DNA from 2 places in the Clostridium sp. LXY-7 genome. Region 2 is predicted to be linked to the other one. Evidence: a T-box and tRNA genes for the amino acid it is inferred to sense, from the RefSeq annotation. Region 2 holds a T-box; the other holds one or more tRNA genes.
What was found. The T-box of region 2 lies ahead of trpS (tryptophan--tRNA ligase). A T-box ahead of a tRNA ligase gene usually reads a tRNA of that ligase, here a tRNA-Trp.
Positions count from the first base shown of each region.

Region 1: it has a tRNA-Trp gene. The T-box ahead of trpS (tryptophan--tRNA ligase) is inferred to sense a tRNA for this amino acid. The anticodon was not compared.

Region 1 covers NZ_JBLLJL010000004.1:189,529-205,153, forward strand. The annotation lists gene tsaE (tRNA (adenosine(37)-N6)-threonylcarbamoyltransferase complex ATPase subunit type 1 TsaE) at 1-87, opposite strand, end outside; gene ACI48Q_RS14120 (HD-GYP domain-containing protein) at 205-1,455, opposite strand; gene ACI48Q_RS14125 (CBS domain-containing protein) at 1,628-2,248, shown strand; gene ACI48Q_RS14130 (DUF3867 domain-containing protein) at 2,423-2,989, shown strand; tRNA gene ACI48Q_RS14135 (tRNA-Trp) at 3,144-3,219, shown strand; gene ACI48Q_RS14140 (GntR family transcriptional regulator) at 3,466-4,194, shown strand; gene ACI48Q_RS14145 (SIS domain-containing protein) at 4,248-5,435, shown strand; gene ACI48Q_RS14150 (ABC transporter substrate-binding protein) at 5,471-6,745, shown strand; gene ACI48Q_RS14155 (carbohydrate ABC transporter permease) at 6,839-7,783, shown strand; gene ACI48Q_RS14160 (carbohydrate ABC transporter permease) at 7,809-8,642, shown strand; gene ACI48Q_RS14165 (Gfo/Idh/MocA family protein) at 8,703-9,950, shown strand; gene ACI48Q_RS14170 (N-acetylglucosamine kinase) at 9,982-10,971, shown strand; gene ACI48Q_RS14175 (ABC transporter ATP-binding protein) at 11,072-12,166, shown strand; gene fba (class II fructose-1,6-bisphosphate aldolase) at 12,256-13,110, shown strand; gene pfkB (1-phosphofructokinase) at 13,114-14,043, shown strand; gene nagA (N-acetylglucosamine-6-phosphate deacetylase) at 14,056-15,210, shown strand.
Region 2 covers NZ_JBLLJL010000005.1:126,063-141,687, forward strand. The annotation lists gene ACI48Q_RS16995 (zinc-ribbon domain-containing protein) at 121-285, shown strand; gene ACI48Q_RS17000 (hypothetical protein) at 603-773, shown strand; gene ACI48Q_RS17005 (peptide chain release factor 3) at 803-2,398, opposite strand; gene trpS (tryptophan--tRNA ligase) at 2,735-3,742, opposite strand; T-box leader at 3,797-4,034, opposite strand; gene ACI48Q_RS17015 (hypothetical protein) at 4,167-4,418, shown strand; gene ACI48Q_RS17020 (glycoside hydrolase family 94 protein) at 4,508-13,075, opposite strand; gene ACI48Q_RS17025 (ComEC/Rec2 family competence protein) at 13,365-14,480, opposite strand; gene ACI48Q_RS17030 (Crp/Fnr family transcriptional regulator) at 14,565-15,218, opposite strand; gene ACI48Q_RS17035 (M18 family aminopeptidase) at 15,417-15,625, opposite strand, start outside.

The sequences.
Region 1 (15,625 bases), on a different contig from region 2:
GCAAATAATATCATTCTTATTACATAGCTTTCCTAATTGAATACCCAGATTCATCATTTCATCAACACTACTAACTAAAAACTCCATGTATTTCACCTCATTAATATTTTAGCCCAAAATCAAAAAAATGAAAAGTGTAGCTTAATAATACCATAAAACAAAACATAGCATATAATATTATATACTATGTTTTGTTTTATGGTATTATTTTTTTTCTACCTTAGATACCAATGTGTTTTTAAGATATTTAACTGCCTTATTGCAGATTAATCCATTTCTGGACATATCATCTAATATTTGAAATGCTTCGTACATATACATTCCCTTTCTATAAGGTCTATCCTCAGTTAGGGCTTGATATATATCACAAACTCCAATTATTCTACTCTCTTCACAAATATCATCACTTTTAAGTCTTCTAGGATATCCAAAGCCGTTTAGTTTCTCATGGTGATTAGATGCCCAGTCACTAATATCTTTTATATTACTAATTCTATCTAAAATTAATTTTGTATAATAAGGATGAGACTTTATTATAGAGAATTCTTCATCTGTTAGTTTCCCATTTTTATCTAATATCTCTGTAGGTATAGCTAACTTGCCAATATCATGTAAAAGTCCAGATATTTTCATTTTTATGCATTTATCGTCATCATAATTTAAATATTTTGACACATCATAGGCCAAATTGGCTATGTCTCTTGAATGTCGTGCAGTAAAACTACTTTTATTATCTATTATAGTAGCAAATGTTTCTGCAATAGTTTCAAACTCCTTTAAGGAAAGAAATCTATCATTAATAGGAGCTATGTTTTCTAATAAAAAATTTCTGTATGAAACATTATAAAGATTAAACCAAAAACTATCAGTATTAGCTATATTTAAGAAAGCATCCACAATTTTGGGATTAAATAATATTTCACTTTGCGATTTCACCCAGTTAATAATGTTATCCTTTTCAGGGTAAAGCTGTAAATTAGAATCATATTTAATTTCTATTAAATCAGCTAATCTTATTATTTGGCTTTCAAAAGGAGTTAGGTAGCTTTTAAGCTTCATACAACCGGTACCATTATAATTTTCGTGGTGATATAGAATAATATCATAAACCTGTATAAGAGAAGGAGTTTGTTGAATCATACGGGCACCTTCAATACAGTGTTTTTTAATATATTCACTTGAATTATGGACTTTATCTAACATATTTTGTGCCCCTATGTCATGAAGCATAGAAGCGACATATAAATTGTAATAACTATCCTCACTTAGATTCAAGACTCTACCCAACTCAAGAGCTATATAGGTTGTACACTGAGAGTGGTGTGAGTATTTATGCATTGAAAAGTTAACCTCTGATACATGTTCAACCACATGGACATCCTTCATGAAATTATTTTCTGCTAAATCTAAGGAGATAGATAGAGCCATAACGATTTTACTAAGACTTATACTCATATTATCCTCCCAAAATTTATAAACTATATAAATTTAGTAACATTATATCATATTCATTACATATTAATATAAGAATATATGGAAAATTATTTTATACAAATATAATTGATACATTATTCTTAAAAAATAAAGTATAATATACATATAAATGGATTTGAAAAGGGGGATAAATATGTTTGTAAGAAATTTAATGTTACCAAAAGAAAAATTAGTTACAATAGTACCAAAAGCTACCATAGGTGATGCACTAAGCTTAATGGAAAAAAATGGGTTTTTATCCATACCAGTAGCGGAAGGTGATAAATTCTACGGCTGCATATCTAAAGAGCAAGTATATACGTATTACTATGAAAAATGTATAGAAAGAAATTGTTTACTATCAGACTTTTTAGTTGAAAACGTTATGAGAACAGATGTACCAGTAATAGATCCATTAGAACAAGTAGAAGAGGCAGCTCATTTCTTAGAAACTAAAAATATTTCATTTGTAGCTGTAGTGGATAAAAAGGGAGAATTAAAAGGAATTGTTACACATTACGCTATATTCCATCAGTTCACAGAAGTATTTGGATTAAATAGAGGAAATCGTTTAGCTGTCATAGCATATGATATTCCAGGACAGATATCAAAATTATCTAAAATAATAACGGACAATAATGGACATATAATTAGCTTTGTAGTTGTAGATCCTAAGAGTATAACAGAAGTAAAAGAAATAGTTGTTAGGCTAAGAACCGATAGCATGGATCAAATTATAGAAAAAATTAAAGCAGCAGGGTTTAAAGTACAATAATTACTTTGGAATAATTTATATAAACCATTTATTAACTGCCACATAAATTGTATTTTATTTATGTGGTTGTTAATAAAAAATTTATTTAAACATAGTAGAAATTAAGAGTTTTATATAATATACTAGTTTATAAATCATAAGCATTAAAATTATTAATGTTAGGAGATGGTTAAAATTAGTGATGTAATAGATTTTAATGAGTTAAAGAATAAAGCCACGGATAAAGATATAGATAAGTTTGAAGAATATATATATTCAATGTACTATACTATGTCTCAAGGTAAATTATCTATGGCTGAAATGAGTAGAAAGATACAGAAGTATATGTTAGACAATAACATATCCCAAGAGAAGTTTATGAATATACAAAAAAAGCTTATGGAGAGATATGGTTTTTCTATGGATGATATAGAAAAAGAGATGAGTAATTTAGGTATTGATAATAACAGTGTGCTTGGGAGCATCGGTAAGGATTATGAAGGTGTAAGGAAGGCTATTGGATTTCAAGAGAAGTATAATGCTAGAATGAGTACTAAAACTATAAACACATATAGCATTAGTAATGACAAAAACAGCTTAGAGATAATACTTCAAGATGAAAATGTAATATTAAAAAGTTTTAAGAAAATTGACTTAACGGATAATGAGTTAAATGAATTTTTGTGTTCTTATAAAAAAATAGTAAAAGAGAAAATGCTTAATATATCTATTTGTGAGAATGCTTCAACTTATCTTTATTAATAGCTTTCCCAAGTTGAAAATGAATAGTGTATTATTAAAAATATTAATGATAGACTAATTCACTTTCAACAATGGTTTTTAATATTTTATTGGCAAATAAAATAAAAACTATTGATTTTATTACGTATATATTATATAATAAGTCTTGTTACGAAGGGGTATAGCTCAATTGGTAGAGTAGCGGTCTCCAAAACCGTTGGTTCCGGGTTCAAGTCCTCGTGCCCCTGCCATAGAAACTCAGTAAACTCAAAGGTTTACTGAGTTTTTTTATGCCCGCATGGTCAACAGCTTGATGATGAAAGTTGTTGTTCTTACTTGGTTCAAGTCTTAGTAATAAATAGTTTTTTTATTCTTCAAATAAAGGATGTAATTTTAGTAAAGTAAATTGTTAAATTGTATTGACAGTATATGAGAAATAATATAATATTAACATAAATGGTACGTACCAGTAATAAAAATAATCGTAGGTGGAAAATATGAAGAGCATAAATAAAGAAAGCAGAATACCATTATATTACCAGTTGATAGATATAATTATAGAAATGATGGAACAAGGGTATCTGAATGAAAATGATCAACTACCTTCAGAAAGAGAGTTGTGTGAAACTTACAATGTTAGTAGATCTACTGTAAGACAAGCTATACAAGAATTAGAGAGGGAAGGATATGTATATAGAGAACATGGAAAAGGGACCTTTGTTTCACCCCGAAAATTGAAACAAGACCTTCTAGAGTTTTATAGCTTTACTGATGAAATGAAAAAAATAGGGAAGAAACCATCATCACAAGTATTAGATTTTAAATCAATAGAATGTAATGACGAGTTAGCAAAAAAGATGAATTTATTGTCAGGAGAAAAAATTTATGTATTTACAAGATTAAGACTAGCTGATAATGAACCTATGATGCTAGAAACAAGTTATGTGCCTTATAGCAGATTCCCAGAGCTTACAAAAGAACAACTAGAAAAAGATGCCATGTACAATATATTTACAGAGGCATACAAAACAACATTTACCTGCGCTGAGGAAATATTTCAACCAGTGTTAGCCAGGGAAGAAGAAGCAGAAATATTAAAGTATAATTCTGGATCGCCTGCAATGATGATAGAGAGAATAACATATGAAAATACTATGATTATTGAATATACAAAAGGCATTGCAAGAGGAGATAAATTTAAATATCATGTTGTATTAAAAAAATAAATTTTTTTAATACAACTGGTAATTACAACATGATGACATGATGACGTTATAATATGATAAAGGGTGATAGAATGTTTGGATTTAATGAAGAAAAATGGAAAGAACTGAATGGATTTAATACAGCCAAAGAAATATACCAACAACCTGAGCTTTGGTTGGAAACATTGGAAATAATCGAAAGTAACAAAGATAGTATTAACAAGTTTATAGAGGAAAGACTTGAAAAGAAAAAGATTAGAATTGTATTTACAGGAGCTGGAACGTCTGCCTATGTAGGGGAAGTAGTGATTCCCTATTTAAACAAAAGAAAGGAATACATTTTTGAATCTATACCTACAACGGACATAGTTTCTAATCCGGAGTCATATTTTAAAAAGGATATTTCTACAGTATTGGTATCCTTTGCTCGTTCAGGGGATAGTCCCGAAAGTGTGGCAGCTTATGATTTAGCTAATAATTTAGTTGATGACATAAGTCATATATTTGTCACATGCAATTCAAAAGGAAAACTAGCAAAAATGTCCAAGGAGAATGAAAACGTTTTTTTATTACTTATGCCAAATAGATCTAATGATTTAGGATTTGCAATGACTAGTAGCTTTACTTGTATGACACTTGCGGCGTCATTGATTTTTGATATGGAAAACCTTGAAGAGAATAAAAAACAGATATTTGAAATGTCGGTCATCGGCAAACATTTATTAGATGTTGGATATAAAGAACAGAAGAAATTATTAAATTATGATTATAAGAGGGTTGTATATTTAGGGTCTAGTAGTTTTTTTGGAATTTCAAAAGAAAGCTCATTAAAATTATTAGAACTAACTAGGGGAAAAATTATATCTTATGATGAGACAGTCTTAGGGTTTAGACACGGTCCTAAGTCCATTGTTGATGATAAAACTTTAATATTTCTATATGTTTCAATAGATGATTATGCAAGAAAATATGATATAGACATGTTAAATGAGGTTTACAACAATACTGGAGAGCATAAGATAATCTCAGTTACAAAGGAATATGATGAAGAGGTTGAAAAAAATTCAAATTATCAATTTTATTTAAGTAAATATCCAATTAAAGTTGAGAATGAAACTTATATATCATTACTCTATCTAGTTTACGCTCAAATATTCGCACTATTATATTCAGTAAAAGTGCATGTAGAACCTGACGATCCTAATCCAAGTGGACTTGTTAATAGAGTAGTTAAGGGAGTATCAATTTATAATTACAAGTAATAACTATAAAAAATATATTTAAGGGGGAAAATATTATGAAATTTAAAAAAATGATAAGTACCATTCTCTCTGTAATTATAGTGACTACAATACTTGCTGGATGTAGCAGAGAAACTGATAAGAAAACTTCTGGTAATGACGACAATGTAACTTTGACCTTTGGATTGTGGGATAAGTATCAAGAACCAATACTACGAGAAATAGCGGACAAATTTAAAGAACAAAATTCAAATATTAAAATTGATATTCAATTAACACCATTTAGCCAATACTGGACAAAACTAGAAGCTGCCGCTACTGGTGAAGTTCTTCCAGATATATTTTGGATGAATGGTCCCAATATAGTTAAATATGCATCAAATGGAATATTGTTGCCTATTGATGATAAGGTGAAAGAAGATAATATCGACTTAAATTTGTATCCAGAAAGCTTAGTAAACTTATATACTATTGATGATAAACTATATGGTATTCCAAAAGATTGGGATTTAACAGCGTTATGGTATAACAAAAAGCTGTTTGATGAGAAAGGTGTAGAATACCCAAATGAGAATTGGACATGGGATGATTTGGTTGAAGCTGCTAGAAAACTAACAGATAAAGAAAAAGGTGTTTACGGAATAGCTGCAAGACCTGATACACAAGAAGGTCTTTATAACTCAATACCTCAAAACGGTGGGTTTATAATTTCAGAGGATAGAAAAAAATCAGGATATAATTCTCCTGAAGCTATTGAAGGAACACAAATGTGGATAGATCTTATAAAAGAGGGGGTATCACCTACTCTAGAAGAAATGGCAGATACCTATGAAATAGACATGTTTAAGGCTGAGAGATTGGCCATGGTTAACGCGGCTTCATGGAATGTACCTGTATTTATGGAAAATGAATTAATAAAAGATAATGTTGATTTAACTGTAATGCCATTGATTAAAGAGCGTGCAGCAGTAATACATGGATTGAGTAATGTTATTTCTGCTAATACAAAACATCCTAAAGAAGCTTGGGAATTTGTGAAGTTTCTTGGAGGTAAAGAAGCAAATGAAATTTGGGCAAAATCAGGAGTAGTTATTCCTGCACGTATGGATGTATTAGATATATGGAAAAAAACTTATCCTGGCCTAAATCTTCAAGCATATGTTGACGAATTAGACTATTCAATAATGTATCCAGCATCAAAAAATACACCAAAGTGGAATGATATTGAACTTAAATATATTAAGCAAATGTGGGCTGGACAAATATCAGTTGAAGAAGGCTTAAAAAAAATCGGTGAGGAAATGGACGAAGCACTTCAGCAAGAAAAATAAGGTAAAAACTAATAGTAGTACATCTAGTTGGACTTTTTTTAAAGAGTTCACCTAGTTTGTACTATTCCTTAGATTTAAAGAAGGGGGAGTAAAATGGATACATTAATTATTGAAGAAAGAGAAATTAAAAAGGAACAACCTCCTAAGAAAAAGAGTAAATTTAGAAATAAAAAGTTAAATGATTGTCTTTGGGGGTACTTATTAATACTGCCATTATTATTAGGGCTGGGTTTATTTTATATAATACCCTTTTTTCAAAACCTGTATTATAGCTTTACTGATTTAGGCTCTTTTGGAAAATACTCATGGATTGGACTTGAAAATTATAAAAGACTTGTTTCTGATCCCAGTATCCCACGAGCATTATTAAATACTTTTAAATTTACTATAGTATCTGTTCCGATTAGTATTTGTTTATCAATTATTATATCTACATTACTAAATTTGAAGATAAAAGGAATCTCATTTTATAGATTATTGTTTTTCTTGCCAGCTGTAACTATGCCTGCTGCCATCGCAACGATGTGGAAATGGCTTTACAATGGACAATATGGTTTAATAAATCAAATTTTAGCTAAGCTTGGTTTAGAGGGACATGCTTGGATAGCAGAGCCTCAATACGCAATGGCAGCTTTAATAATTGTAGGCATATGGAGTTCCTTAGGAATGAAAATAATCTATTTTCTTGCAGGGCTCCAGGGAATTCCAAAATCTTATTATGAAGCTGCAACTATAGATGGTGCGGGCCCAATAAGACAATTTTTCTCAATAACTTTACCTTTGCTATCACCAACAATATTCTTTGTTTCAATTACATCATTGATTGGTGCCCTTCAAATGTTCGACATAATATTTATGATGATTAGCAAGACTAGTATGGCAATAGATAGCACTATGTCTATTGTATATCTATTCTACAAGAATGCATTCGAATATCTTGATAAAGGATATGCATCAGCAATTTCTATAGTATTATTTGCAATAATACTTATTATTACAGCATTTCAACTTAAACTGCAGAAGAAATTTGTTGATTAGTAAGAATAGGTTAGGAGAGTTGGAAATGAATGAATTAAATTTAAATAAAAATAAAAAAATTCTTATACATTTTCTTTTAATAATAGGAGTAATTACTACGGCGATACCATTTATATGGATGATACTAACATCGCTTAAAACATTAGGAGAAACGACACAAATACCACCTAAAATTTTTCCATCTTCACTACAGTGGAGCAATTATAAAGATGCTATAGATACACTACCCTATGGAACATTTTATTACAATACTATTGTATACACTGTAGTGACCACTATAGGACAACTAATTTTTTGCTCCACGGCAGGATATGCCTTTGCGAGAATTGATTTTCCAGGGAAAAATTTTATATTTATTCTTATACTATCTGTACTTATGGTACCAGGGCAAATATTTATAATCCCTCAGTTTATGATTATTAAAAAACTAGGATTATTAAATTCAATACCTGCCCTTATTCTTCCTGGTTTATTTAGCGCTTTTGGCACTTATTTAATGAGACAGTTTTTTATGAATATTCCAAAGGAGTTAGAAGAAGCTGCAGTATTGGATGGTTATAATCGTTTTCAAATATTGACCAAGATAATGCTTCCTTTAGTTAAACCTGCATTAACTGCACTTGCAATAAGTACAATGTTATATTGTTGGAATTCGTTAATGTGGCCTTTAATTGCAAACACATCTATAGATAAGATGACATTGTCAGCAGGTCTTGCTTCTATGCAAGGACAGCATTCTACCAATTACCCAGTAATGATGGCTGGAACGGTACTTGCTATATGGCCTATGATAATTGTATTCTTAATATTCCAAAAACAATTTGTTGAAGGAATGGCTTTCACTGGAACAAAAGGCTAATATAATTGAATTTCAAATTATAATATTTTAAAAATCTTAATTAGTTAAGGGGGATTAAAAATGTCAAAGGTTAGAGTTGGGTTAATAGGAGCAGGACAACGAGGTAAGGATATTTATGGAAATTATGCACTTACAAATCCTGAGCATATAGAATTTGTAGCAGTAGCAGAACCAAATGAGATAAAAAGAAGAGAGTTTTCAGAAAAACATAATATAAAGCCAGAATATCAATTTGAATCATGGGAGCAGCTTTTAGAAAAAGATAAATTCTGCGATGCAGTAATCATCGCTACTCCAGACAGAATACATTTTGAACCTGCAAAGCTTGCATTAAAAAGAGATTATCATATACTTTTAGAAAAACCTATGTCAAGTATCCCAGATGAAGTAATGAAATTAGGAATGCTTGCAAAGGAAAATAATAAGATTTTCATGATATGTCATGTTCTCAGATATACACCTTTATTTAATAATATCAAAAAATTAATAGACAGTGGAGAAATAGGGGATATAATGTCTATTCAACATAACGAAAATATTGGATATTTCCATTTTGCTCATAGTTTTGTAAGAGGAAACTGGAGAAATTCTAACTTATCAAGCTCATTAATGCTACAGAAATCTTGTCATGATATGGACATCTTGTTATGGCTAGTGGGAAGTAGTTGTACCCAAATTGCTTCCTTTGGAGAATTAAGCTATTTCAAAAAAGAAAGAAAACCTGAAGGTGCAGGGGATAGATGTATTGAATGCAAAATAGAAAGCCAGTGTCCTTATTCAGCAATTAAATTATATTACAGCAATGTTGGAAAGTGGCCAACTACTGCAATAGTTGAGACTCAAACCATAGAAGAAGTTGAAAAAGCAGTTAAGGAAGGTCCTTATGGCAGATGTGTATACAATTGTGATAATAATGTAGTTGATCATCAAAGTACCATATTGGAGTTTGAAAATAATGTTACAGCCACTTTTAACTTATCAGCATTTACAAATCAAGTTAATAGAACCCTTAAAATAATGGGAACTAAAGGAGAAATTCGTTCAATAGACAGTAAAAATGAAATAGAAATTCAACTATTTGATACAAATGAAAGAAAAGTACTAAATCCTAAGCAGATAACCGGAGGCCATGGTGGTGGAGATACAGGGATAATGCAAGATTTCATATCTTTAATCTTATCTAATAAAGGTAAAGCTTTGACATCTGCTAATGTTTCTGTACAAAGTCATATGATGGCTTTTGCAGCAGAGGAATCAAGATTAACAAACAAAGTAGTGAATATGAAGGAGTATTACAATAATTTTTAATATATATATTTTAGTGATAGGGGGAGTTTGTTTGAACTTTTTAGGAGTAGATGGAGGTGGAACTAAAACCGAATTCATCATAATAAACGAAAATGGACAGGTACTTGGTCATGATATTAAACCTACCTGTCATTACAAACAAACATCTTTAGAAATATTTGAAAAAGTTATGGTGAAAGGTATAGAAGAGGTTTGTAAGCAAGCAAATATATGTATACGGGGGATAGATTTTTCTGTAATAGGGATTGCAGGATATGGAGAAATATCAACAGATATTGATGATATTGAAAAAGTGGTTGAAAGTATCCTGTTGGAAGATACATATAAATGTGTAAATGATGCTGTAGTAGCATGGGCAGGTTCTCTAGGATGTGCCCCTGGAATAAATGTTGTAGCTGGAACAGGTGCAATAGGATATGGGGTGGACTATAGAGGTAAGGTTGCAAGATCTAGTGGCTGGGGACCATTTTGTGGAGATGAAGGTTCAGCATTTTGGATTGGTAAAAAGGTCATAGAGATATTTAGTAAAGAGGCTGATGGAAGATTAGAGAGAACACCTTTATACCATATTGTTCGAAGAGAATTTGGTATTGAAAATGATTTTGATTTACTTGATATAGTTGTGAATAAGATGGAAATGAAGAGAGAGGAAGTTGCAAAACTTGCTAAATTATTATATAAAGCGGCTAAAGAAGATGACAAAATTGCAATAGAAGCTTATTCACAAGCTGCATTTGAGCTTTACCTAACTATTAAATCCATAATAGACAAATTAGTCTTTTTACCTAAGGAAAAATTATTGGTTTCTTACTCAGGCGGAGTATTTAATGCAGGAGAATATGTCTTAGCTCCACTAAGAAACTATTTTCAAGATGAAGATAGACACATTAAGTTAATTACTCCTATATTAAAGCCAGTATATGGTGCTGCACTATATGCTTCAACTATAAAAATGGGAAAAAATAATGTTAATATTGTTGAAAATATAAAAGTAGAGCAATTAAAATGGGAAATCCATTAATCTTTGAATAAATTAAGGTATTTAAAAGAAAACAGATTAACATATTTCTATTATTTTTGAAGATACCCAAATACTACCCAAATATGAAGGGAGAATTTTTATGGCTGGTTTATTATTTAAAAATTTATATAAGATATATGAAGGTGATGTAACTGCTGTAAGTGATTTCAATTTGGAAATAAAAGATAAAGAATTTATAGTATTGGTAGGACCTTCTGGATGTGGAAAGTCTACTACACTTAGAATGGTTGCAGGATTAGAAGAGATCTCTAAAGGTGACCTATATATTGATGGCGAACTTGTCAATGATGTCCATCCTAAGGATAGGGATATAGCCATGGTTTTTCAGAATTATGCATTATATCCTCATATGACTGTATATGACAATATGGCCTTTGGTCTTAAATCTAGAAAACATTCAAAACAAGAAATAGATGAGAAAATTAAAGAGGCTGCAAAAATACTAGGATTAGAAAAACTGCTTCATAGAAAGCCTAAAGCTCTCTCAGGCGGTCAAAAGCAAAGAGTTGCTCTTGGAAGATCTATTGTTAGAAATCCAAAGGTTTTCTTGATGGATGAACCATTATCAAATTTAGATGCAAAATTAAGGATTCAGACTAGAGCAGAAATAACAAAGCTACACAATAAATTAGAAACTACATTTATCTATGTTACTCATGATCAAACTGAAGCAATGACAATGGGAGATAGGATTGTAATAATGAAGGATGGTTTAGTCCAACAAGTGGATACACCAGAGAATGTATATTCTAATCCAGCAAATATTTTTGTAGCTGGATTTATAGGGAGCCCTAAGATGAATTTTATGGATGTTACAGTTATTAAAGAGGGTGAGGATGTTTTCATAAAACTCCTTAATTCCATGATTAAATTAGATAATGATAAAGGTAAAAGAATAGTAGAGAAGGGATACCTAGATAGAGATGTTGTAATGGGGATTAGACCAGAGCATATGTATTATAATGATAAGAAAACTGATGTTTTCTTAGAGGGTGTATTAAACTTTATAGAAATGCTAGGTTCGGAGAAGTATCTCTACCTTACAATGGAAGGCAATTCATTTACAGCTCGAGTAAATTCAGATAATATTGTGGAAAAAGGGGATAATATAAGACTATATCTAGATGATAAGAAAATTCATATATTTGATAAAGAAAGTGGAGTATTAGTATAGCATTATTAGAATTTTATAAAACAAATAGATAAGGCATATACCATGAAGGAATTTTAACTATATAAATTGATATTAGAGAGGTGAATAAGATGGATATTGTTTCAACAAAAGAAATGTTATTAGATTGTAAAAAAAATAAATATGCTGTTCCAGCTTTTAATATTTATAACTTGGAAACCATGCAGGGAGTATTAGAAGTTGCTAATGAGTTAAACTCACCAGTAATTATTGCTACTTCACCAGGAACTATTGATTATGCAGGGATGGATTATTTAGTTTCAATGGCTAAAGTTGGGGCTAAAAGGTATAATATCCCCATTTCATTACATTTAGATCATTGCTCAGATATTGAAATCATAAAAAGATGCATAAAAGAAGGATATAAGTCTGTAATGATAGATGCCTCATTAAAGGATTATGAGGAAAATATTAAAATAACAAAAGATGTGGTGGAGTTTGCACATAAGTATAATGTAAGTGTAGAAGCTGAACTAGGTCTAGTTGGTGGACAAGAAGATGAGAGAAAAATTGAAGAAAAAGATAGTATGCTTACAAATCCCCATATGGTTTTGGACTTTATTGAAAAAACAGATATAGACTCATTAGCAGTTGCAATAGGTACCACCCATGGAGTGTATAAATGTGAACCAAAGTTGGATTTCGAGAGATTAAATATGATTAACAACTTAGTTAGTATCCCTTTAGTATTACATGGAGCTTCAGGAGTGCCGGCTGAAAGTGTTATAAGAGCAATAGAAAATGGTATTTGTAAAGTTAATATTGCAACAGAACTAAAAATGCCTTTTGTTAATGCATTAAAGAAATTCCTTAATGAAAACCCCAAAGTAAATGATCCTAGGCATTACCTAATACCTGCTAAAGAGGCATTGAAAAAGGTGGTAGTAGAGAAGATACAAATTTGTGGTAGTGCAAATAGGGGGTAGGCTATGATTACTATTACCTTAAACCCGTCAATTGATAGAAGGTATAACATTGAGAGATTTGAGAAGGGAAAAGTTTTTAGAACTGATGATTTTCAATATACTGCTGGAGGAAAAGGATTAAATGTAGCAAAAGTAATAAAAATTCTCAATGAACCTGTGATAGCTACAGGCTTCTTAGGAGGAAAATCTGGGAGCTATATAAAGGATAAGTTAGATGAAATAAATATTGTGAATAATTTTGTTTCTATTAATGGTGAAACCAGAAGCTGCTTGGCAATAATCTCAGAGGATGGTAGTCAAACAGAGATATTAGAGTCTGGTCCTTTGATATCACAAACAGATATGCAAAGGTTCTATGAGTTATATGAAGAGCTAATTAGAGATTCTAAAGTTATATGTATTTCAGGAAGCATGCCAAAGGATATGGAGGTAGAGACCTATAGGAATTTAATAGAGATAGCCAATAAACGAGGAAAGAAAATTTTGTTAGATACTAGTGGAGAAGCATTAAAGAAGGGTATGGAAGCTAGACCATATTTAATCAAACCAAATAAGGAAGAGCTAGAAAATCTCATTGGAAATATTATTTCTACGGAAGAGGATATAATTAAAGGAGTAAGTCCTATAATTAAACAAGGTATTAATATAGTTGCCGTATCTCTTGGAAGAGAGGGTTGTTTGGTATTTAATGATAATTATATGTACAGAGTAAGAGTGCCTGAGGTAAAGGCTATCAATCCAGTAGGTTCAGGAGATGCAATGATAGCAGGATTTGCTGTATCTTTAAAAAGAAATTATGAATTTGAAAATATGTTAAAATTAGCAGTGGCCTGTGGTACAGCTAATGCTTTGGAAGAAGAAACAGGAAAAGTAGACATTAATAATATTAATAGGCTTATAGAAGATATAGTTATTGAAAAGATTAGATTATAAAAAGGAGATTTAATGAGTACTTTAATCAAAAATATTAGATTAATCACACCTAATAGTGTGTTAATAGGATATTGTGTTATAATCAATGAAGGTAAGATAATAGATATAGATTTAGAAGAAAATATAAGTTTAGACTTAATGAGTGAAATAATTGATGGAGAAGGAAGATTCTTATCACCTGGCTTTATCGATATTCATAACCATGGCAACACAGGTCATGATATTATGGATAGTACAGAGGAAACCCTTGATAAAATGGGAGAATTTCATATAAAAAATGGAGTTACTTCCTACTTAGGGACTATAATAACCTCTTCATATGATAATATTATTACCGCTATAAAAAATATAGCAAATTATAAAAACAAAAAAGCCTTTTCACAAATTCTTGGTATTCATCTTGAGGGGCCGTTTTTCTCCCTTCTTAGAAAAGGGGCGCAACCAGAAATGTATATTAAGGAGCCAGACTTGAAGATTATTAAGGAATTTGTAAAAGTAGCTAAAGATAAATTAAAGATGGTTTCTATAGCCCCAGAAATTCATGGAGCTATGGAGATTATTTCTTATTTGAAAGATAGAAATATTACTGTTTCCATGGCTCATAGCAACGCTACATTTAACGAAGCCAGAAAGGGAATAGATCATGGTGTAAGTGTAGCCACACATTTATTTAATGGTATGAGAGAATTTAACCATAGGGAGCCAGGTATAATAGGGGCAGCTCTTACAGACCATAGAGTATATTGTGAACTTATCTATGATAGAATACATTTGCATGATGAAACTGTAAAAATTGCTCTAAAAACAAAAGGCGTAGATAAAATAGTATTGGTGTCCGATGCTATGAGGGCAGCTGGTCTTGAAGATGGAGAATATGAATTAGGTGGACAAAAGGTCATAGTTAATAATGGAGCAGCTCGTCTAGAGAATGGAGGTTTAGCTGGGTCAACATTAAAGTTAAAAGATGCAGTATACAATATGGTGAATAGGCTAAATATACCAATTCAAGATGCTATAAGGATGGCTAGCTTATCTCCTGCTAAAGCCATTGGTGTAAGTAGATTTAAAGGAAGTATTGAAATTGGTAAAGAAGCGGACATGTTATTATTTGATGATGATATGAATATATCTTTTGTCTTTATTTATGGAAATTGTATTGCTCTCTAACTTTTTTTAGCGCTGAATTGTTAAATTAAATGTAGCGCTTTACTTCATCTTAAAAAGCTTCATTAGCTTTTTAAGGAATGCTTTAGACTTTGGAAAGGATTTCTATATAGCAGATATCAAAGAACAGCCAATTAATTGGACAAACAAATTTAAGAGAAGAGGAAAAGTAGGATATTTAATATATATAAATTAAACATAGATAATAGAGCTATACTAAGATTGTTTAATAGAAAAAGGTGAAGCTTTAAAAAGATTACAGTAGTATAAGCCATAATCAACAAATTTGTATTATAAACCAAGAGATTATTGATAAAAATTTAGAATATGAATAAAGTAGGGAAGTGTAGAGTAATGTTGACAAATAAAGCATTACTACAATCTTTATATAAAAAATATATAACCAAACCGTTGGTTC
Region 2 (15,625 bases):
GTAATTAAGATTATTTTAAGATTAATTAACCAGGCAACTTATCGACCCCTTTAATCAAGGAGTTTTTTGTATGATAGTTTCTTAGTTTAATTAGTCCCTAGATTAAAGGAGGTTATCGTAATGGCTGATAAAAACATTACTTGCAAAGACTGTGGAAAAGAATTTGTATTTACTGAGGGAGAGCAAGCTTTCTATAAAGAAAAAGGCTTTGAAAATGACCCAGTAAGATGCCCAGAATGTAGGAAAGCTAGAAAAAATAATAGAAACAGTTTCCCAACAAAATAGCATTAAAATTCATGAGTAGATTTTAAATCTACTCTTTTTTTATTTCTCATATTAGAATAATATTTTTATATTTGAACATAATAACTTTATTGCTTTAATATATATAAGTTTCAATTAAATTTATGCATTATACAAATAGGCTTAAATATAAAATTAAATTAATTAGAACTTCATATTATTACTGCTCAACCGTTTCAAAACCTTGATTTACTAAGTCTCTATTCAAGTAAAACCTATTTGTATTATGTAATTTCATTATTGAAAAATATATATTTAGACACGTAAAAAATACTGGTTCAAACAAAGGAAGGTATATTATGAATTACATCACATGGTTTAGAGGATTTATAATGTTGCTTTCACTTATATATTTATTTTATTTAATAGGCGGAAATCTAATAAACCTAATTATATCTATTTCAGTAATACTATTAATTATAGATTACTTAAAAGAAAAAAATAGAAGAAAAAGTAAATATAACTATTAAAAACAAGCTAAATTTTAGCTTGTTTTTTGTTAATTATCTTTACCTATATTTGAAAGCACTAAACTCTTGTTGTGTTCCAGTGCCCAACTGATTCCCCAATCACTTTGGAAGATCAGAAGATCTCTATCTTTTAAATCTTTTACTATTTTGGTATCACTGGTTAAGCTTAACTCCTCAACTTTACCATCATATTTTTCAATCCATCTTATATTTCTAAATGATAACATATCCATCTTAATGTCGACATTGTACTCATTTTTAAGTCTAAACTCTAAAACCTCAAATTGAAGTACTCCAACAACACCAACAATAATTTGCTCAGTACCTATATGAAGTTCTTTAAACACTTGAATTGCGCCCTCTTGAGCTATCTGAGTAATACCCTTTATGAATTGTTTTCTTTTCATAGTATCTACAGTTCTAACTCTTGCAAAATGCTCTGGTGCAAAGGTCGGTATTCCCTCAAATTTAAATTTTTTACTTGGAGAGCATATTGTATCCCCTATACTAAATATACCTGGGTCAAATACCCCTATTATATCTCCTGCATAGGCTTCTTCTACTATTTCTCTATCTTGAGCTAAAAACTGTTGAGGTTGAGCAAGTCTAAGCTTATTTCCACCTTGATAATGAAAAACTTCCATTCCTTTCTCAAACTTTCCTGAGCAAATTCTCATAAATGCAATCCTATCTCTATGAGCTTTGTTCATATTCGCTTGTATTTTAAATACAAAAGCTGAAAAGTTATCCTCAAAGACATCTATAATTCCATCATCATATTTTCTTCCCAATGGTGCAGTTGTAAGTTTTAAAAAGTGTTCTAAAAATGGCTCTACTCCAAAATTAGTTAAAGCACTTCCAAAAAATGCAGGTGTCAATTCTCCTTTTCTTACCTTCTCTGAATCAAAATCATCTCCTGCAATATCTAACAACTCTATGTCCTCTAATAATTTCTCATATAGACTATCAGTTATAGCTTCTCTAACTGTGGCCTCATCATCTATGGAAATAATAGTATCTGATATCTCTGTTTGACCATGATCTCCAGCCTTGAATATATGAATCTCTCTAGCTTTTCTATCGTATACACCCTTAAAATGCATTCCAATTCCTATTGGCCAATTCATTGGATAGGATTTGATACCTAGTTCATTCTCAAGTTCCTCCATTAATTCAAAAGGATCTCTTGTCTCTCTATCCATTTTATTTACAAAGGTAAATATAGGAATTTCCCTTAAGCTACATACATGAAATAGCTTTCTAGTCTGATCCTCTACCCCTTTTGCTCCATCAATAACCATTACAGCACTATCTGCTGCCATTAATGTCCTATAGGTATCTTCACTAAAGTCTTGGTGTCCTGGGGTATCCAATATATTTATGCAATATCCTTCATAATTAAACTGCATTACTGAAGAGGTTACAGATATCCCTCTCTTCTTTTCTATTTCCATCCAGTCTGAAACGGCATGCTTTGACGCTTTTCTTGCCTTAACCGAACCTGCTAACCTAATAGCTCCTCCGTATAAAAGCAATTTCTCTGTAAGTGTGGTTTTACCTGCATCTGGGTGAGAAATTATTGCAAAGGTTCTTCTCTTTTCAATCTCTTTTATGTAATCAACCACCATATTCACTCCTTGTTATTATATAAATTACTATTGTAATTATAGTATTTCTATGTTAAGCACAATTTATATAATAACATATAGATAATACTAAAACAAATAGAAAAATTGATTTTTATCCTGTTTATTGTTGAAAAAATTCGTATATATTGTTATAATGTATTATTGTCTAGAAATTACTATGGAAACTATAAAGATGATATCTAAAATAGATATTTTAGCTTGAAGAGAAATTATCTTCATTTGAATATACAATAATAGACTATGCTACCTTTATCTTTAAAAAACCTATGAGAAAATTTCCTTTCTCATAGGTTTTTTATTTTAAGCATTATATTATAATTGAATAAGCCCAATTTTTCTCTGCATTTTTCTTAATGTTTTATTTGCTACATAATTAGCTTTGTCAGCACCTTTTTTATATATTCCTTCTAAATAGTTTTTATCTTCTAATAAGGCCTTAACTTTTTCTTGAATAGGCGCCAACTCTTCTACTATTGCTTCTGCCACATCTTCTTTAAATTTAGCATATCCTATACCTTCATAGTTCTTTTCTATATCCTGTGGCGAAATTCCCCTAATAGCACTTAAAATATTGATTAAATTTTTAATTCCTAGCTGTTCATCATTGTATTTAACGATACCTATGCTATCTGTAACAGTTCTAGATATTTTTTTTCTTATAACTTCTGGTGGATCCATTATTAAAATATATCCATTAGCATTTTCACTATCAGAGTCTGATTTTGACATCTTTTTTGATGGATTTTGAAGGTCCATTATCTTTGCTGCTGCTTTAGGAACATATCCCTCTGGTATGGTAAATGTAGGACTGTATAACTTATTGAATCTTTCTCCAATATCTCTAGATAATTCTAGATGTTGCATTTGATCCTTACCTACTGGAACTAAATCTGCTCCATATAATAGGATATCTGCTGCCATCAATACTGGATAATTAAATAGTCCCGCTGGTATACTTTCTCCACTACTCTTAGACTTATCCTTATATTGAGTCATTCTGCTTAACTCCCCCATATAGGTAGAGCAATTTAAAAGCCATGCTCCTTCTGAATGTGCTGGTACATGAGATTGTATAAATAGTGTATTCTTTTCTACATCAATTCCTGATGCTATATAAATAGCTAATATATCCAATGTTCTCTTTCTTAATTGTGCTGGAACTTGCTTTACAGTTATAGCATGAAGATCCACTACACAAAAATAACATTCATAATCCTCTTGAAGTTTTACCCAATTCTTTATAGCTCCTAAATAATTTCCTAAAGTTAAATCTCCTGAAGGTTTTATTCCACTAAAAATTACTTTTCTTTTTTCTTCCATAATTATTGCTCCTCTCATATAATGTTTATAAAAATAAAACCCTATGGAAAAACTCCATAGGGCATAAAATACGCGGTACCACCTATTTTAAGGCAATTAATAGCCTTATCTCTATAAGATACATAAAATATCTTCTCTCTATAACGTGAGAGACACGATTAAGACTACTAAATATAATTCATCCAATATCTCCACGACCCATTCAACCTAAACATAATTATGATAATTTCACCACATATCACTCTCTGAAAATTTGTTTTTAGGTTTACTTACTTCGCTTCAACGATTTTATTTAATATTTTAAGTTATCATATCATATTTTTTAAAAATAGTCAAGTCCTTTTACATTTTATACCTAGTATTTATTTAAGAGTTTAACGTACACTAACATCAGTACAATTTTCAAATTTAGGAGGGAATTTATATGGAAAAAAAACACAATGAAAATAAAACTACCTATGGTCCTAATGAGCGTGATTTTTTTGATGCTAGCTTAAAACCTGTAAAATCTTATTCCTTAGAGGATTCTGTACTTCTTCCAAATCATGTGGTGGATCCTGTAGTTGCTAATAATATATCTAACGTTGAATTTGATTATACCTACAATGGTGGCTCTGATCTACTAGATTTAAAAGACCAACCATTGACTTCGATAAATAAAAACACCCCAAAATAAAAGTATAGCCAGAGATCTCTGGCTATACTTTTTACTTTTTATACTGTTTATTTTTTCGATTTCATTCTTAATATAATTAACCTAAATATCTACGATTTAAATGTTACCTCTATTATATACTCTCCACTTTCCATTATTGGTATCATATCTCCTTCCATAACTTCACCATTGAATAAAATTTTGTCATTTTCACCTCTATTGATATTTATAATATAATGAGCTTCATTTATATTATATTCAATAGTGTAATTCTTCCATTCAATAGGTACACACGGTTTTATAGTAAAGCCTTTTCCTTGAACTAATTCCATCCCCAATATATATTGAAGTCCTATAGTATACATCCATCCAGAGCTTCCTGTATACCAACTCCACCCTCCTCTTCCTACATGAGGTGGCTCAGAGTAGACATCTGCTGACATTACATAGGGTTCTGTTTTAAAATTTTCTATTTTTTCTGTAGTATCCCCATGATTTATAGAATTTAACATAGAATAGAGTCTATACGCTTCGTTACTTCTCCCCATTTTTGCATAAGCTAGTATAACCCAAGTAGCTCCATGAGTATATTGACCACCATTTTCTCTCACTCCTGGAACATAGCTTTTAATATATCCTGGGTTAAGTTTGCTTTTATTAAAAGGTGGAGTAAGAAGAAGTATTAATTGCTCCTTAGACTTTATTAAGTTCTTCTTCAAAGACTCCATGGCTATTTCTGTTCTTTCATGGTCTCCACCATCTGAAATTACAGACCAACATTGAGCCAAAGCATCTATTTTACATTCACTATTATCTTTAGATCCTAGCGGAGTTCCATCGTCGAAATAAGCTCTTCTATACCATTCTCCATCCCAAGCATTAGCTTCTATATTATCTCTTATAAATTCTTTTACATGTTTATAGTTTTTGCTTCTATCAAGATCTTTCTTATAGTCGCAAACCTCTATAAACCGATTTAATAAATCATACAGGAACCAACCTAGCCATACGCTTTCTCCTTTTCCCTTATTACCGACTTCACTCATTCCATCATTCCAGTCTCCACTTCCCATCAATGGTATGTTATGAGTACCAAAATTTAAAGCTCTTTCTATAGATTTTATACAATGTAAATAAAGCTCTTCTTCTAAACTTGATTTACCATAGATATCATATCTTTCATCTTCTCCTTCTTGCAGTTCCTCGCCGCTTAAATATCTTACATTCTCATTTAGAATAGTATAATCTCCAGTTGCTTTCACATAAATACTCGTTACATAGGGTAGCCATAATAAATCATCGCTGAATCTAGTTCTTATTCCACTATCCACTACAGGATGCCACCAGTGCTCTACATCCCCTTCCTCAAACTGTCTAGATGCGGCATACAAAATATGCTCTCTTGTTATGGTTGGGTCTACATATATCAATGGAATTACATCTTGAAGTTGATCTCTAAATCCAAACGCCCCTCCACTTTGATAAAATCCAGTTCTAGAAAATAATCTACAGCTTATGGTTTGATACATTAACCAGCCATTTAACATTAAATTAAAACTTTGATCCGGAGTAGTTACCTTAATTTTACCTAATAACTTATTCCACTGTTCAGTACAATTCTCAAATTCTCTTTTAACGTACGATAAATCTTTATATCTATTAATAGATATGTCTATATCTTCTACCTGTTCTTTCGTTCCTAAAATTATTACTACTTCCTTTTCTTCAAAAGACTCTAACACAATATGAACTTTATTACATAAACAAGGATCTAATCCTTCTCCCGCAAGATTATTTAAATCAATCTCATCCATCATTTCAGGCTTAGAGAGGCTTCCTAACATACCTATAAAGCTGCTTCTATCACCTGTAAAAGATTTACTTTCTCCTCCAAATGTTTTAAGAAATACTCTGCTGCCAGAAAAGTTTGAGCTATATGGGTTTCTAGCATATATATACCCTTGACCTTTATTTATATGAGTATAAACCTTTTTATAATTATGTTCTCTCATAGCTCCCATTGCTAACTTTGCATAATAGGTAACGGATAAATTTCTTCTCCTACTCTCGTTATTCTTAAGTTTAACTATCAATACTTTTACTGTATCATCACTTGGCACAAAAGTTTTCAGTTCTCCAAATATATTATCATAGTTACAATTAAACTTTGAATAACCAAAACCATGTGTAATCACATATTCACCCTTGTGTCTTATAGGCTCAGGAGTTATAGTCCACACATCACTGCTCTCTTCATCCTTAATATAAGTAACTTCACTTAAGGTATCCTCAATAAAATCATTGTTCCATGGAGTTATTTTAAATTCTCTACTATTTTTATACCAAGTATAACTACTTCCAACTTCACTTATATGAAATCCAAAGTCTTTATTACTTATTACATTTATCCAAGGTGCTGGTGTGCTAATATTATCCTTTAAAACAATAATATATTCTCCAATTTCATTAAATCCACCATACCCATTAAAAAATTTTAAGGTATTTACATCATATTGTAATGGTGAATTCACTTTGCATACCCCAGCCTCAATTTTTCCATGATTTCTGGTATCATAATAGGTGTTTTTCATTAATAGAGATACTTGATCCCATAAACTTCCCTTATTGCCATACAACACTAGAGAACTTATTCCCTTGAGCAATTCAATATCTTCTTTGTTCATGGTAGCACTACTTTGAATAAATATTCCTCCAGGTCTATTTTCCATATCCTTAAAGCTACTGTTTAAAACAATCTGCTTTATCGAAGTTTGTAGTGGTTTCTCATAGCTTATTGGTTCACTAACTATTATTACTAAATCTACTTTTAATCCATGGTGTCCTAAATATTCATTACAACATATAGTTTGCCTAACTATATCACTATGCTTTTCATCCTCTAAAATAACTAGTATTATTGGTAAATCACCTGAAATTCCATATGCCCATAGAGAACTTTGGTTTTTATTTATTCGTTCTATTGCTCCCTCTCTATTTCTATAGCTAGAATTTAAATATATAATACTACTTCCAACACTTTCATACAGCTCCATTTGAGGAGGTTTTATACCTCTATTTAAAAGCTTCTTTTTAGTTTCTCTTTGAAGATTATCTATAGCCTCATCCAATATATAATTGTTATCATATCTACTTGCTATAGTTAATATATGTTCCTTGGAGTTTCCAACTACCGTAATATAATTAAATATACATTTCTCACCAGGCTTTAAAGTTATGCTTCCTCTTAGTGAAATAATTGGGTCTAATACGTTTCCTACCGATTCACTGAGTTTTAAATCATTAGTGATAGATATAGGATTTTTCTTTGAGTTCCCTCTTCCAACAAAATTCAATCTAGCAGTTTCATATTCCAAATGATTAATTCCATTTTCTATCAATAGTCTTTGTAATACATATTTCTCCCTATCTCTTTCACTTCTTGTTCTTCTTCTTGCTATTACACCATTTAACTCATTGATATATTCAGTAGTAACAAATAGATTTCCAAAGGCAGGATGTGCTAAATCTCCGTCATATGTCTGTAATACAATTTCACAATAACTAGTCAATTGAAGCTTTCTTTCTTCCTTGGAGTTGTTTTCTAAAGTTATTCTTCTTAATTCACAATCATCCTTTGGAAGTACATATACAGATGTATTTATTGAAACCCCTCTCCAAGATTTAATAAATTCTGCTTTATATGGATAAAATTTAACTTTATAACTATCATCTGCCTCCATGCAGGGTTCAAATGTTGTGGACGTAAAGTCTTCTGTAGTTAAATCCTTAATGTAGAAGAACATTCCATTGTTTCTATTTACAATATCTTCTCTCCATCTATATACAAATGTATTATCTATCTTTGAATATCCACTACCACAACTCTCTATCATGATGCTATATTTGCCATTTGATAATAATTGAGTTTTAGGAAACTTAGTTATTGGTTTATTGTAATTTCTTATATATATCATTGTATTATCAGATTTTTCTTCGCAGTATTTGTTATCTTCTACTCTATCAAAAACTACATTCTTACAATTTTTCTCTTGAAGTAATAATTCACAGCTCTTCATTATAGGTATATCATGAAATCTTCTTTGCAATATATCATGATTTATTACATTATCTATGGCTAATAGACTCATACCTAAATGATGTATCATAAAAGATTTTACAATTTTGTACTTCTCATTTTTTCTTCTCCCTTTAGTATAATCTAAAGCTTCATAGAATCCATATTTGCCTTCCATACCTAAAGAAATTAAAAGTTCTAAATTCTTTATACTATTAGGTATATTTTCCATAAGAGACATAACTGAAGAGTATGGAGAAACAACTAAGTCATCTTCTAATCCCCTTTTTAAACCTATTTTAGGTACTCCAAAAGCTTTATACTGATAATTTAAATCTAAATCAAAGGTATAGTATCCACTTTCTGATATTCCGAAAGGAATGCCCTTATTCATACAATATTCCATCTGATAATCTACTACAGAATTATAAGTCTCACTCCATAGTGAGTTTTCAAAATTCTTCAAAATCAACCTAGGCATATAATACTCAAACATAGTTCCACTCCAAGAAGCTAATCCATTTCTATTTCCCATTTTAGTTAAAGCCCTGCTTAAAGTAAACCAGTGTTCCTTAGAAACTTCCCCTCTTGCAATAGCTATATAGCTTGTAATTCTGGCCTCTGAAGCCAATAGATCATAATAGTTATCAGTAAACATTTGATTTTCTATATCATATCCAATATAAAACAACCTTCTTTTAGAATTATATAGCATGGAAAAATTCGTCTTATTAATAAGCTCATCAATTCTTTTCATTGTATCATTACATTTCTCTATAAATTCCCATATATTTTTTCTTCCTATAGATAAACTTATCATAATATCGGAAACTATATCTTTCCCCTCTGCGCTTAAAACTTTTTCAATACTATTACATATATTCTGTAAACTACATTTATTCTCTATGTTTAAGATATTATACTCTTCTAATTTATTAAATTTTTCATTAGCTATTTTTATCCAAGGAAAAAAGTATGTTATCTCTTCTATATAACTATTTATTTCATGTAATAGTTTGCTATTCCAATATCCTTTACATATATTAGCCTCCATAATTCCCTTTAAATCTAATAGTATTTGATATATTTCTTCTATATTTTTATGGGATCTAATAATCTTTCTATAACTTTCCTTGTATCTTTCTTGTACTGATTCATCTTTAACTTCTAATAATGCTAATTCTATAGTATCTTTTACTCCTTTTACTCTTCCATTGGCATAAGGCTTCTCTATAAAATCTTTTAACCCTTGTTGTATTACATATAAATAAGCAACTAAATTACCACTATCCACCGTAGAAATATATCTAGGAAAAAGTGGTTTTAAGGTTCCAATATCGTACCAATTATAAAAATGTCCTTTGTAACTCTCCAATTTTTCCATAGTATCTAAGGTTTTATTTATAGAACTTATGGCTTCTATGATTCCTAAATATCCCATATCCACTCCAACAATATTGCTCATTAGACCTAATCCTATATTAGTTGGAGATGTCCTCATAGCTATACCTCTATATGGTTCTTCCTGAAAATTATCAGGCCCTAAATAATTAGTTTCTTCTCCAATAAAATCTTGAAAATACGCAAAAGTTTTTCTAGAAACTCTTCTTATTAAATTCCTTTGATGTTCTTCTAGATAAATCTTATGTTTATTAGTTTTACTAATTCTATAAGCAATCCAAGGGCTTATAAACCATAATAATCCACTTGGTAACATAACAAGAAAAGTATCCATACTATTTATAAATGCCATACACAGAATTATTAAGCCTATTAAGCTTCCACTCCACATATACCTTATATAGCTCTCTATATCTTTTCCTGAAGTTCTCTCCGCTTCTTCCGCAGTTTGCCATTGTAATAAATTACATTTTGTCACTCCCATTCTCCAAAGAGTTCTAACTATTGCATCTATCATCAAATAAGCCTGAAATGGTAAGAAGGCATATATAAAAAACACCTGCTTCAAAGCCATGGAAAAACTATCTACTTTTCCACTCAAACTTATACTTTTAAGAGGAACAACAGCATTTTCAGAGATGTCAAATAATATAGGAGTGATTAGCGCTATAAATGCCGACATATACCATTTATCCAACCCATCGGGCATTACCATACATAATGAACATATTAAAAGCAAAATCATTGAAGGTGCTACTAAACTTCTTCGTAAGTTATCAATAATCTTCCATTTTGACAATCCATCTATACTATTTTTTCTGAATATCCATGGAATTAACTGCCAATCCCCTCTTACCCATCTATGAAGCCTTTTGGCGCTGGAATTATAATAAGCAGGATATCCATCAATAAGTTCAACATCCGTTAATAGCGCTGTTCTTAAAAAGCATCCTTCTAACAAATCATGACTTAACACTGTATTTTCCTTAATAACCCCACCTAATACACTATTAAATACATCTACATCATATATGGCTTTGCCTGTATAAATGCCTTCTCCAAACAAATCCTGGTATACATCAGACACCGCAGTGGTATAAACATCTATTCCTGTATTACCTGAAAAAATTTTAGAAAAATAAGTTTCATTGGCACTTTGCAATGATACAGCTATCCTTGGCTGCATTAAACCATAACCTCTCCAAACTCTATTTTCCCCCTGCTCTATATAAGCTCTATTCAGTGGATGTATCATAGCTCCAATCAACAACTTTGCTGTATCTCTTGGCAATATGGTGTCTGCATCTAAAGTGATGATAAATTTTATATTCTTTAGTGTTTCTATATTCTGATTAAAAGTCATATAACTAGTATTTTTATCATCTCTTATAAATCTATTAAATTCCTCTACCTTTCCTCTTTTTCTTTCCCATCCCATCCATTTATTCTCTTTTTTATTAAAAATTCTTTTCCGACATAAAAAAAAGAACCTTTCTTTACTCTTAGCGCAATATTTACTGTTTAAAAGATTTACATATGAACTACAAGCCTCTGATATATATTTATCCTCTTTCTCGTCTTCCTCATCACTATCTACATAATCACCGAGTAAGATATAATATAAATTCTCATCTCTATTCCCTAAGTAGTACTCTTCCATATTATCAACTAACTCTTTACCTCTTTTAACTGAAGAGATTATTGTAGGAACTATAATTCCTGTACTATATTCATCTGGAACTCCATTTTCTAAATCTATTTTACAGACAGTTCTAGGCTTAGACATATGAGTAACACTCCAATTAAATATTGATATAACCACTTCACTTAAAGGAATCAATGTAACTATAAAGGCCAATACATATTTGAAAAATCTCACATCATTATCATTGTAATAACTCCATGTGATAAATCCCATAGAAAGTAAAAGAATTATACTTCCTATAGCTAATAAATATGTCCCTACGGCCTTTCCTTTTACTATATTTTTTACTTTCTCAAATCCCTTGAAATCAATATCTAAAACTTTATTTAATTCTCTTCGTCCTTCATCTATAAGATAATAACCTATATGATTTTCAAATTGAAACTTCTTAGTGCCCTGAGCACAACTTAATAGCTTATGAGCAATAAAAATTTCAGGTATGTTATTTCCTCTAGATATTTCTTCTATTATATTTCTATATAATTGCTTTGAATAAAAGTCCATATTTATATATGTTTCCGTTGGATCTTTAACCAATATTTCCTCAACCTTACTAGTTAATTGAAATATTTTTATCCAATTAAAATTTTCAATTGCTCTAAGATTTAATATAGAATGGCTAATAGCTTTAGAATAGCTTATATTAGCTTGCTCTGACATAATAAAAATTTTATTCTCATTTATTTCTCTTTCTCTTAATCTATCTTCAATCCATAATTCTACTTCATCATCAGTGACTCCATTGTCTCTTAATGTTTTTAATAATGCTTCCCAAAAATATTCACTAGTAGGGAGTTCTTTTGAATTTAATTGGTTAATTATATTGCTTAAGGATCCATTTTCACGATTTGCTATAAAAATATTCCCTATCTCTCCCCCCTTCTTACTATCTTTTTCCTTTAGGGTAACTTCTGAACATACTCTACTTATAATTTGAATATAATACATTTTCATCATTGCACATAATGCCCATAATTCTCTATTAGTTAAAACAGTTATACTTTGATATTTATTTAAATATTCTATCAAGAAAGATTCACTCATTAACTCTCTTGAATTTATTATTTCTCTAGCTAAGTCATAAACCCTAGGAAACCGCTCTTCACCTTCATGTCTAATAGCTGGCAAACTCTTAACATAACTTTTTCTTATACTCTTTATCAATGCTTTATATTCTTTTTCTATAACATAGATGTTATCTAAAATCCATTCACTGCCTTGAATTCTTCTATATCCCTTTTGATATTCTCTCTTAAAAAAATTATGACATAGGATTATATTGTTATAACTATTCTCTACATCATACATTAACTTTTTACTAAATCTAACTTCTTCTATCTCTCTATGTTGTTGAGCTAATTTTTCTATTTCTAACACTGTCTTATTTCTTATATTCCATTGAATTTTAACACTTTGTACACGTTCACTCTTACTAACAGTACGTCTGTAAAGTATAATCATAAGTATAAATAATGTAACTGCTATGAAACTCCTCATTATACTCTTCCTTTCTTTCGATTTCTTCTTTTGTATTATTACCATATGTTCTTTTCTTATCCAAAAATATCATAATAAAAAAGAGATAGATTATTTTATTTTTCTACCTCTTCTTTATTATGATATTTTTACTTTTCAAAGCCCCATCTTATGATCTATATAAATCATGATATTCGTTAATATTTTTTGTTACCTACTTTGCATATATCTAAAACTATCCTGTAATAAGGATAGTATAATTAAGGCTATATAGTTAATTAAAACTATATAGCCTTATAATCTGATTCTATTAAATTGCACATCTATCGCAAGGATCTGTTTTAGGAGAATCTTTTAATACTCCTGAATTTATAACCTTGCTCTTAGATAAAGCACTACATTTCTTATTCAAATGATAAGATTTACCATTAGGTGTCCAATAAACCACAGTATCTTTGTCCGACTTGTTTTCTTCTTCATTATTCATAGAACTATTATTTTCTGAATTAGGGCTTTTACCCTTTATTAATCCATTATAACTCCCTGGTGAAGTATTAAATTTAATTATGCTACCATCACTAGTTGCTATAACTGTTCCATTCTCATCCGTTCTATAAACTTCAACATTTTTTTCTTTTAATTTATTCATTACATCCTGTCTTGGATGACCATAATCATTATCTACCCCAACGGTAATAACTCCATACTTAGGATTAACCTTTTCTAAAAATTCTTTACTTGTAGAACTATTGCTTCCATGATGTCCTATCTTAAGTACTGTGGATTGTAGATTAACTCCACTATTTATCATTTCTTTTTCTACTACTTCCTCAGCATCTCCTGTAAATAAAAATGAGTTGTTTCCATGCTCTAATCTAATAACAATTGAATAATTATTTGTATCTTCATAGGTTTCACTTATTGGAGCTAATATAGTGCACTTAGCATCACCTAAGTCTATAACCTCTCTAACCTTAGGCGTTGTAAAGTTCAATCCCTTATTTTTAGCAGCTGCAACTACATCCCTAAAAGTCTTTGTTGTTGCAGTAACTTTAGGCATATAAATTTTTCCTATGTTAAAATTATTTATTACATAATCAAGCCCACCTATATGATCTTCATGAGGATGAGTTCCAACTAAATAATCGATTTTTTCAATATTTTGTGCATTTAGATATTCCTTTACTAACTCACTATCTGCATTATTTCCAGCATCTATAAGCATAATTTTTTCACTACCTTCTATCAAAATAGAATCTGCTTGCCCTACGTCAATAAAATGTACTTTCAATTCATCAACGCTATTAACTGCTTCATTTTGGTTGTCCTTACCTACTTCACTACTACATCCAACTATAAATAAGCTTCCTAAAATTATTACTAATAGAGCTCCTATTATATTTTTAAAATTACTAAATCTCTTCATAAGTGCACCTCCTTAAAACACTATATCATAAGTTAAAAAAACTAGCCATAAAATGGTCGTATTTTGTCATATGTTGCTATTAATTTATATATCTTTGATGGTTATTAATTTCTTTATAATTTGAATCTTTCCTCTTTCAAGTTTTAAATATCCCGCTCTCTCTAAAGATTTGAGCTTTCTACTAACCACTTCTCTAGATGAACCAATTTCCTTAGCTAAACTTTCATGAGTAGTATATATAATATTGCTTTCTTTTTTTCTCATAGCCTTTACCAGTCTATTTTCCACGCTGTCATGAGTTATATTCTCCATACTTTCAATAAGAAGTTGAAACTTATCATGAAGACTAATATATATATATTTTAAAAATATCTCATCTTTTAATAAATAACCTTTTAATATTTCCATAGGCATAAAAAATGCTTCTGTTTTCTCTAAAGCTATTCCTCTAATATTTATTGGTTTATTAAATAATATACAAGATAATGCTCCGTGACAAATTTCACCAGCTCCAATAGTATAAAGATGTGTTTCTTCTCCATTTTCATTAACTTTAAATATATTAATTTTCCCCTTAACTACAAACATAAATCCTGCACAACTATTATATTCTTCTATGGTTTCCTGATGAAAATTATAGGTTTTAAAAATAACATTATTTTCAATTACTCCTCTATTCTCATTATTAATTTTTTTTAACGGTGGATAATATTCATATAACTTTTCTAAATTATTCATATCTAGCTCCTTTAAGTAAAGGGGCTGTCTCAAAATGAGTATGATATACAAAAATTTTTGAAACAGCCTTAATTTTATTTTAAAAATTATGGTTTTGCAGAATATTTCGGGATATAAAATAGGTATTTTAGGCATATGATGGAAAACAGGCTGCTCATATGCATATTTATGCATTTTGAGACAGCCTCCCATACTAAATTATAGCTTATAAAATTCTAAGAAGGTCTTCATTACATAAACGTGATCCTTGACACCTGCTAACTCTCTAATAGAATGCATTGAAAGTGTAGGATTTCCAATATCTACTGAACGAATATTAAGATGGGTAGCGGATATTGGTCCAATGGTAGAACCTCCCCTAGCATCTGAACGATTTACAAACTTCTGTACTGGTACCCCTGCTAAGT